DNA from 3 places in the Amycolatopsis sp. NPDC031561 genome. Region 2 is predicted to be linked to each of the others. Evidence: riboswitches for the same ligand, from Rfam matches in the RefSeq annotation. Region 2 holds a riboswitch; each other region holds the start of a gene.
What was found. Region 2 has a riboswitch for cobalamin ahead of metE (5-methyltetrahydropteroyltriglutamate--homocysteine S-methyltransferase). Riboswitches for the same ligand answer to the same signal wherever they lie in the genome.
Positions count from the first base shown of each region.

Region 1: it holds a riboswitch for cobalamin, as region 2 does, so the genes downstream of both, ACZ5IK_RS33220 (prenyltransferase/squalene oxidase repeat-containing protein) here and metE (5-methyltetrahydropteroyltriglutamate--homocysteine S-methyltransferase) in region 2, are expected to answer to the same signal.
Region 3: it holds a riboswitch for cobalamin, as region 2 does, so the genes downstream of both, ACZ5IK_RS26885 (CoA-acylating methylmalonate-semialdehyde dehydrogenase) here and metE (5-methyltetrahydropteroyltriglutamate--homocysteine S-methyltransferase) in region 2, are expected to answer to the same signal.

Region 1 is NZ_JBVILA010000022.1:56,382-59,648, forward strand. It holds gene ACZ5IK_RS33220 (prenyltransferase/squalene oxidase repeat-containing protein) at 1-2,054, opposite strand, end outside; cobalamin riboswitch at 2,138-2,279, opposite strand; cobalamin riboswitch at 2,361-2,486, shown strand; gene ACZ5IK_RS33225 (peptidase) at 2,521-3,267, shown strand, end outside.
Region 2 is NZ_JBVILA010000040.1:30,089-33,355, forward strand. It holds gene ACZ5IK_RS42530 (ribonucleotide-diphosphate reductase subunit beta) at 1-1,072, shown strand, start outside; cobalamin riboswitch at 1,204-1,426, shown strand; gene metE (5-methyltetrahydropteroyltriglutamate--homocysteine S-methyltransferase) at 1,527-3,267, shown strand, end outside.
Region 3 is NZ_JBVILA010000015.1:125,060-128,326, reverse strand. It holds gene ACZ5IK_RS26890 (short-chain fatty acyl-CoA regulator family protein) at 1-690, shown strand, start outside; cobalamin riboswitch at 778-963, shown strand; gene ACZ5IK_RS26885 (CoA-acylating methylmalonate-semialdehyde dehydrogenase) at 1,124-2,623, shown strand; gene ACZ5IK_RS26880 (acyl-CoA dehydrogenase family protein) at 2,631-3,267, shown strand, end outside.

The DNA of each region.
Region 1 (3,267 bases), on a different contig from region 2:
GAAAGCAACAGCTCGACCGCGGGGCCGGGGTCGGCGGTGGTGGCGAGCAGCGCCCACGCGTGCCGCTCGACGGTCTCGTCTGCGTCGGCGAAGGACCCGGTGTCGGTGAACTTGCCGTCCGCGCCGCGCAGCTTCACCAGATCGGCGCGCAACTGGCCGACGTCCGCCTTCGCGAACTCGCCGACGAGCACGAGTTTCGCGAGCGGTTCTGCGTAGGAGGCCCCGCTCTGTTCGTATGGTGCGCCGTGGGCGTAGGCCTGCACGGCTTCCGGCGTGAGCAGGAACTTCGAAGCGCGGGCGACGGTGTCCGGCTGCTCGTCCAGCGCCCTCAGCGCGAGCACCAGCTCGGCGGTGGCGTCGTAGTCGACGTAGGTCTTGCCGTCCTCGGTGACCTCGACGTGGTCACCGCCGACGAGCCGGTTCGTCAGGTACGCGCCGAGCCGGGAGGCCGGTGTCGCCGTGCCGGGGATGGCGACCGGGGTCGCGATCGCCGTCGGCGGCCGGACCCGGGCGCCGGTGGACGCCCGCGGGGTGACGGCCTTCTTGGGTTTCGGCGTCGTGGTCTTCGGCGCGGGCTTGTTCTCCTGCGGCTTGGCCGCGGGCGGGGTGTTCGTGACGGTGACCGTGCTCGGCGCGGGCGGGCTGGTCGCCGAGGACGAGGACGTGCCCGGCGTCGGCGTCACCGACGTCGTGGTGGTCTTGGTCGTCGTAGTGGTGGTCGTGGTCGTCGTGGTCGTCGTGGTGCTGGTCGGCTCCGGCTCGCTCGTGGTCGAGGTCGGGGTGCCGGTGGCCGAACTCGTTTCGGACGGCGTGGAGGTCGGCGTTTCCGACACGCTGCTGCTCGTCGGCGGCCCGCCGCCCTTCGTGAGCTCGGAGAAGCCGACCTGGGACAACCCGAGCGAGGCCTGGGCGCCCGCGCGGATCCAGGTGTCGAGACCGCCGATCCCGTTGGCGCGCGCGGCCACGTAGGACTCCGGGTTGTAGGCGATCGCGCCGATGTCACCGGCGAGCCGGTTGCCGGAGTCGGCCGCGGCGGTCGCCTGCGCGGATTTGAGGAACCGCACGCCCTTGTCCACCGCCGCGTCCGCGCCGCCGACCTCGGCGAGCGACTGAAGGATCAGCCCGGTGCTGTTGGTGTTCGGGGCTTCGGTACCGACGCCGCCACCCCAGCCACCGCCGGGATCCTGATTCGCGAGGAGCCACGAGACGGTCTTCGCGATCGGGCCGTCGAGTCCCGCGGCGCCCGCCTTCCGCGCGGCCAGCATCGCCGACAGGGCGAAACCGGTGGCGTCGCCGTCCTTGGGAGACAGGTCGAACGGCTTGCCCTCGTCGCAGGTCGAGACCTTGTGGCGGTCGGAGGTGACGTGGTCGCCGGTCTCGCTCGTCGGGATGTAGGCGAAGAAGACCCGGAAGTAGCCCTCGGAACATTGCTGGGTCAGCAGCTTGTCGATGGCGAGCTGGTCGTTCTGGCCCACCGCGGCGAGCCCGATCACGCCGAGGGACTGGCCGAACATGTTCGCGTTGTTGCTCACGGAATCGGCAAGTCGGGGATCTTTCGAGTAGTCGCTGACCCGGCCGATGTCGGGACCCTTGCGCATGATCGCGGCCTTGGTCTCGGCGACCATGTCGTAGCCGTCGAAGTTCCGGGGATTCCGGCCCGCGACCTCGGCGGCGACCAGGGTCTTGGCCGTGGCACCGCCGACGATGATGTTGGAGAAGTCGAACTCGCCACCGTCGGGAATGAGCCCGTCCCAGGTGAAGTAGTCGGTCGCGTGGCCCTGCTCGTCAAGGTACTTCACGATCGGCTCGGCCTTCGCGCCTTCGCCCGAGGCGTACATCGCGAACAGCGCGTCGATCATCAGCCCGTGGTCGGGCAGATCGCCGCCGTTGGGGTTCTCGAGCGTGCCGTCCGGCTTCAGCTTCGTCGCGAGCCAGCCGGAGTTCGACTTCGCCGCTCCGGGGTCGTTGGCGGCTGTCGCCGTCCCGGTGAGCAGTGCGGCGACCACGCCGACGCTGACGGTGAACGCCGATGCGGCCAGGTACCCACGGCGCATGGCTCCTCCTTGCGGCATGACGGAGGACAGGCGCGGGACGCCGCAGTCACCCCTGTTTATCGCGACAGTGGTTCGGACTTCTTGATCGTTCATCCACTCGTGCGGTACCCCGGCTCGCCCTGGTGAGGGGCCCACGGTTGCGCGACAGCGCCGGATTTCGACCGGCTTCCCCGTCACGGGCGGCGGTGTTCAGTTGTCGAGCCCGCCGAGGTTAACACCCGATTACTTGCGACAGGCACCGCTGACCAGGTCGGTTGCCAGGATCACATCGCGACTCGCGCTCGGCGGTATCCCGGCGCTTGACCGGGATGAGACTCTTCGGATCGTCAATTCAGCGCGGTCGTGGGGGAAGTCCGGTGAGAATCCGGCGCTGTCCCGCAACGGTATGCCCTCCGGGCGAGCCCGGTCACCCACGTCGCGCGGTGTCACCACCGACTCCTGTCGTGGAAATGCGGGAAGGGTTCTCATGAGACGTTTGGTCCTCGCTGTCGCCATGCTGTGCGGCATCGGACTGGTCGCCGCTCCGGCGGCGACCGCGGCCACCCACAACAAGGCGGACGCCGCCGCGGGCTGGCTCGCCAGGCAGATGGCCGACGGGGAAAGGTTCGAGGCCGACTTCGGCGGCCAGAAGTACCCCGACCAGGGCTTGACGATCGACGCGATCTTCGCGTTCGCCGCGGCCGGGGTGTCGGACACCAACGCGGGCAAGGCGATCACTTGGCTGGCGAAGCCGGAGATCACCACCGGTTACGTCGGCAGCGGCACCGAGGCCTACGCGGGCGCGCACGCCAAACTGCTGCTGGCCGCGCAGATCCGGGGCAAGAACCCGGCGTCGTTCGGCGGCGTCGACCTGAAGGCGGGACTACTCTCGCTGCTCACGCCGTCCGGCCGGTTCTCCGACCGGTCCGAGTACGGCGACTACTCCAACGCCTTCTCGCAGTCGCTCGCCCTGCTGGCGCTGGACCGCACCCCCGCCGGCGCCCCCGCGTCGGCCGTGACCTTCCTCGCGGGCACCCAGTGCGCGGACGGCGGTTTCCCGCTGAACTTCGGCGAAGCGACCTGCGCGAGCGACGTCGACTCGACCGCGATGGTCGTGCAGGCGCTGCGCGCCACCGGTGACGCGGTGAACGCCGGTGAAGGCACCTCCTGGCTGGTCACCAAGCAGCACGCGAACGGCGGCTTCGGCGTCGGCACGAACGCGCCGAACTCCAAC
Region 2 (3,267 bases):
CACCTTTGACGCTTCCACCGACGCCACCGGCCTCGGTGAGATCGAAGTCGGCGCCGCCCGGATCAACGTCGACGACAAGCGGATGATCAACGCCCGCGCCGACGTCAACCAGCTGCTGCCGATGAAGTACACCTGGGCGTGGGAGAAGTACCTCGCCGGCTGCAACAACCACTGGATGCCGACCGAGGTCGCCATGCAGGCCGACATCGCGCTGTGGAAGTCGGCCGACGGCCTGACCGAGGACGAGCGCACCATGCTCAAGCGCAACCTCGGCTTCTTCGCCACCGCGGAATCGCTGGTGGCCAACAACATCGTGCTCGCGGTGTACCGGCAGATCACCAACCCCGAATGCCGCCAGTACCTGCTGCGCCAGGCGTTCGAGGAGGCCGTGCACACGCACACCTTCCAGTACATCTGCGAAAGCCTCGGCCTGGTCGAGGGCGAGCTGTTCAACATGTACCGCGAGGTCCCCTCCATCTCGGAGAAGGACGCGTGGGCGCTGAAGTACACGCAGAACCTGGAGAACCCGGACTTCGAGACCGGTACCCCCGAGGCCGACCAGAACTTCCTGCGTGACCTGGTCGCGTTCTACGTGATCTTCGAGGGCATGTGGTTCTACACCGGCTTCGCGCAGATCCTCTCGCTCGGCCGCCGGAACAAGATGATCGGCATCGCCGAGCAGTACCAGTACATCCTGCGCGACGAGTCGATCCACCTGAACTTCGGCATCGACTGCATCAACCAGATCAAGATCGAGAACCCGCACCTGTGGACCGAGGAGTTCCAGGCGGAGATCCGCGGCATGCTGACCGAGGCCTGTGAACTCGAGGTCTCCTACGCCCGCGACACCATGCCCCGCGGCATGCTCGGGCTGTCGGCCGAGCTGATCGAGCAGTACATGCACTTCATCACCGACCGGCGCGCGCAGCAGATCGGCCTCCAGCCGATCTTCGGCGAGACGGAGAACCCGTTCCCGTGGATGTCGGAGGCGATGGACCTCAAGAAGGAGAAGAACTTCTTCGAGACCCGCGTCATCGAGTACCAGTCCGGTGGCGCCCTCGACTGGGACTGATCCCCCGGTCGGCGTAACCGCTTGCGCGTGAAGGCCCCCTTCCCTCGGCTGAGCCGAGGGAAGGGGGCCTTCACGCGCTTCAGCCGACTGAGGTTCATCACATGTCCAGCGGGGCCGCGGCGGGCGTGGGTACGCTGCAGGGTGCTACTGGTTCGCCCGGCCTCCCAGGCCGGTCGAGGTAACAGGGAACCCGGTGAGAATCCGGGACTGCCCCGCAGCGGTATGTGGGAACGAAAGCCGTCACCGTGCGAGACACGGTAAAGCACTGGGGCATGGCGCCCCGGGAAGCGACGGCCGGTAGGAGCGAGCGAGTCGCCCACGAGTCCGAAGACCTGCCCGTGGTGCGCGCGCCGACGGCGTGCGTGAGTCCGGGCCTCGTGGGATGGGCGCGACCGAAACCGCGGTCATTCCTGCGCGCTCCGGGCTCTGACGACAAGCTCGCGAGGAGAGAGCTGTGACCGAAATCGGCACCACTGTGCTGGGCTACCCCCGGATCGGACCGGACCGGGAACTCAAGCGTTCACTCGAACGCTACTGGGCGGGCAAGATCGACGAAGCCGCGTTGCTGGAGACCGGCCGCGCGCTGCGTACGCAAACCTGGCGGGAACTCAAGGACGCGGGACTGGACTCCGTCCCCTCCAACACGTTCTCCCACTACGACCAGGTGCTCGACACCGCCGAGCTGTTCGGAGCGCTGCCGGAGCGCGTCACGAAGCTCGGTCTCTCACCGCTCGACACCTACTTCGCCGCCGCTCGCGGGGTGCAGGACGCGCCCGCGATGGAGATGACGAAGTGGTTCGACACGAACTACCACTACATCGTCCCCGAACTCGGGCCGGACACCCGATTCTCGGTCGCCGGCTCCAAGCCGCTCGACGAGTACCGCGAGGCCCGCGCGGTCGGCGTCGAGACACGGCCGGTGCTGGTGGGCCCGGTGACGTTCTTGCTGCTCGCGAAGGCCGCCGAGGGTGCTCCGGAGGGCTTCCGCCCGCTGGACCTTCTCGACAACCTTCTCGACGGCTACGTCGAACTGCTGCGGCGCCTGCATGACGAAGGCGTCGAGTGGGTCCAGCTCGACGAGCCCGCCTTCGCCGGCGACCGCACCGAGCCGGAGCTCAACGCGCTCATCCGCGCCTACCACCGGCTCGCGAAGGAGACCGCGCGCCCGAAGATCCTGGTCGCCGGATACTTCGGCGGTCTCGGCCGGGGACTGGGTGTGCTCGCCCGTTCCCCGATCGACGCCCTCGCCGTCGACCTCGTCACCGATGAGTCCTTTGTGGACGCCGTCGCGGCCGAACCCGCCTTGCGCGACAAGGAGGTCCTGGCCGGTGTCGTGGACGGGCGCAACGTCTGGCGCACCGACCCGACCCGTGCGCTCAGCCGGGCGGCGACGCTGCTCGGCACCGCGAAGTCGGTCAGCGTCTCGACGTCGTGCTCGCTGCTGCACGTGCCTTACGACGTCGAGCGGGAGGCCGAGCTCCACCCGCGGCTCAAGGGCTGGCTCGCGTTCGCCAAGCAGAAGGTCGACGAGGTCGTCCTGCTCGGCCGCGCACTGAAGGAGGAGGGCGTCGACCTCTCCGCCGCCCGTGCGGCGGCCACGGACCGCGCCACGGCGGCCGACCTGGCCGACGCCGGGGTCCGTGCCCGGCTGGAGGCGCTGCGGCCGGAGGACACCGTCCGCTCCCCCTACGCGCGGCGCGCGGCGGCCCAGCAGGCCGCGCTGGCCCTGCCGCCGTTGCCGAGCACGACGATCGGCTCGTTCCCCCAGACCACCGACGTCCGCAAGGCCCGCGCCGCGCACAAGGCGGGCTCGCTGGACGACGCCGGGTACGAGGCCGCGATGAAGGCGGAGATCGAGCGCGTCATCCGGCTGCAGGAGGATCTGGGCCTTGACGTGCTGGTGCACGGCGAGCCCGAGCGCAACGACATGGTGCAGTACTTCGCCGAGCGGCTGGCCGGGTTCGCGGCCACCGACTTCGGCTGGGTGCAGTCCTACGGCTCGCGGTGTGTCCGGCCGCCGATCCTGTACGGCGACGTCTCCCGTCCCGAGCCGATGACCGTCGAGTGGGCGCGCTACGCGCAAAGCCTGACCGGCAAACCCGTCAAGGGCATGCTGACCGGACCGGTGACGATCCTGGCGTGGTCGTTCGTCCGCGACGACCAGCCGCTGGGCGAGACCGCCCGCCAGGTGGCAC
Region 3 (3,267 bases), on a different contig from region 2:
ATCGACCGGCTCGTCGACGACGGGAAGTTCAGCGGCGACACCGCCCGGCGGCTCGCGCGGATCGGCCTGGCCAACTACTACGCGGGCGCACTTGTACTGCCGTATCGCGTTTTCCTCGGCGCGGCGGAACGCTACCGCTACGACATCACGCGCCTTTCCGACCACTTCGGCGTCGGCTTCGAGACGATCTGCCATCGACTGTCCACTTTGCAGCGACCGGGCACCCGCGGCGTGCCGTTCTCCTTCGTGCGGGTCGACCGCGCGGGCAACATCTCGAAACGTCAGTCCGCCACCGGGTTCCACTTCTCCCGCGTCGGCGGCTCGTGTCCACTGTGGATCGTCTACGAGGCGTTCAGCTCGCCGGGCCGGATCCTCACCCAGGTCGCCGAACTCCCGGACGGCAAGAAGTACTTCTGGCTGGCCCGCACCGTTTCCCGCGCGGCGGGCGGGCACGGCGATCCCGGCAAGACGTTCGCGATCGGGCTCGGCTGCGAACTCCGGCACGCGCGGCGGCTCGTGTACTCCGACGGGCTGGCCCTCGGCACCGGCGCGGCCGTCACCCCGATCGGGATGGGGTGCAAGGTCTGCGAACGGCCCGCGTGCCCGCAGCGCGCCTTCCCCGCGATCGGGAAACCGATGCGGGTCGACGAGCATTCGTCCAGCCTGCTGCCCTACCCGCCACTCTCGTGAGTGGTAAGGACGGTTCTAACCGCCCTTACCACTCACGAGACCCAGCACGTACCTGAGGCGTACGCCACACCCTTGTCCTCGACATAGTCGGACTTCCTACTTTATGGTGTCCACAGGTCTGCGGTGCAGGGAAGCCGGTGAAAATCCGGTGCGGTCCCGCCACTGTGACCGGGGAGCGGCGCTCCCGCAGAGAAGGCCACTGGCGCGAGCCGGGAAGGCCGGAGCCGCCGCGGATCCGGGAGCCAGGATACCGGCCGCAGACGTGTCGTGTTCGTCCACGAGGATGGAGCTGAACGCATGCGGATTCTTCCTGCCTGCGCGAAAGTCGCCGACCCGCCACCACCCCGGCGGTAAGTCGTCCGTACTCCCCTGCCCGGCCACCGATCGTGGTCTTCGGGCGGCTTCGTCCTGCGTACTTTCGGAAAGGGCATCCATGAGCACCGAACTCAGCCACTTCGTCGGCGGCAAGCCGGTGTCGGGGACATCCGGCCGGTTCGCCGACGTCTTCGACCCCAGCACCGGCGCCGTCCAGGCCCGCGTCCCGCTCGCCTCGGCCACCGAGGTCGCCGCCGTCGTCGCCGACGCGGCGCAGGCCCAGCTCGAATGGGCCCGCTGGAACCCGCAGAAGCGGGCCCGCGTGCTGATGAAGTTCGTCGACCTCGTCCGCGCGGAAGAGGACTCCCTCGCCCGCCTGCTCTCGTCCGAACACGGCAAGACCGTTCCCGACGCGCGCGGCGACATCCAGCGTGGCCTCGAAGTGGTCGAGTTCGCCATCGGTATCCCGCACCTGCTCAAGGGCGAGTACAGCGACAGCGCGGGCACCGGCATCGACGTCTACTCGATGCGGCAGCCGCTCGGCGTGGTCGCCGGCATCACGCCGTTCAACTTCCCCGCGATGATCCCGTTGTGGAAGGCCGCCCCGGCGATCGCCTGCGGCAACTCCTTCGTGCTCAAGCCGTCCGAACGCGACCCGTCGGTGCCGCTGCGGCTGGCCGAACTCTTCCTCGAAGCAGGTCTGCCGCCGGGCGTGTTCAACGTGGTCAACGGCGACAAGGAAGCCGTCGACGCGCTGCTCACCGACCCCCGCGTCGAGGCCGTCGGCTTCGTCGGCTCGTCGTCGATCGCCGAGTACATCTACACGACCGCCGCCGCGCACGGGAAGCGCGCGCAGTGCTTCGGCGGCGCCAAGAACCACATGATCGTGATGCCGGACGCCGACCTCGACCAGGTCGTCGACGCGCTGATCGGCGCCGGGTACGGCTCCGCGGGTGAACGCTGCATGGCGATCTCCGTGGCCGTCCCGGTCGGTGAAGCCACCGCCGACGCGCTGGCCGCCCGGCTGACCGAACGCGTCAAGACGCTGAAGATCGGTGCTTCCCTGGACGAGACGGCCGACTTCGGGCCGCTGGTCACCGCCGAGGCCGTCCAGCGCGTCCGCGACTACATCGACGTCGGCCTCGCCGAGGGCGCGAAACTGCTGGTCGACGGCCGTGAGACCACTGTGGACGGTCACGAGAACGGCTTCTTCCTCGGCGGCTGCCTGTTCGACCACGTCACCAGCGACATGCGGATCTACCGCGAGGAGATCTTCGGCCCGGTGCTGTCGATCGTGCGCGCGGCCGACTACGAGGAAGCGCTGCGGCTGCCCAGCGAACACGAGTACGGCAACGGCGTCGCGATCTTCACCCGCGACGGCGACACCGCCCGCGACTTCACCTCGCGGGTGAACACCGGCATGGTCGGGGTCAACGTGCCCATCCCGGTCCCGATCGCCTACCACACCTTCGGCGGCTGGAAGCGCTCCGGTTTCGGCGACCTCAACCAGCACGGACCGGACTCGATCCGGTTCTACACCAAGACCAAGACGGTCACCTCGCGCTGGCCTTCGGGCACCAAGGAAGGCGCCAGCTTCGTCATCCCGACGATGAGCTGAGGCCGCGATGAGACTGACCGACGAACAGCGGGCCCTGCGTGAGACCGCCGCGGAGTTCGCGGCGGAACACCTCGCCCCGCACGCGATCGAATGGGACCAGGCCAAGCATTTCCCGGTCGACGTCCTCCGCAAGGCCGCCCAGCTGGGCATGGGCGGCATCTACCTGCCCGAGGACCTCGGCGGCTCCGCGCTCGGACGGCTCGACGGCGTCCTCGTGTTCGAGGCGCTCGCCGGCGGCTGCCCGTCGCTGGCCGCCTACATCTCGATCCACAACATGGTCGCGACCATGATCGACAAGTTCGGCGACGACGCCCAGCGGCACCGGTACCTGCCCCGGATGTCCACGATGGACGCGTTCGGCAGCTACTGCCTCACCGAACCGGACGCGGGTTCCGACGCGGCGGCACTCTCCACCCGCGCCCGCCGCGACGGCGACCACTACGTGCTCGACGGCGTCAAGCAGTTCATCTCCGGCGCGGGCACTTCGGACGTCTACGTCGTGCTCGCCCGCACCGGCGGTCCCGGCGCCCGGGGCATCTCGGCGTTCATCGTCGACCGGGACACGCCCGGGGTCTCCTTCGGCCCCAACGAGATCAAGATGGGCTGGAACGCCCAGCCCACCAGGCAGGTCGTCTTCGAGGACG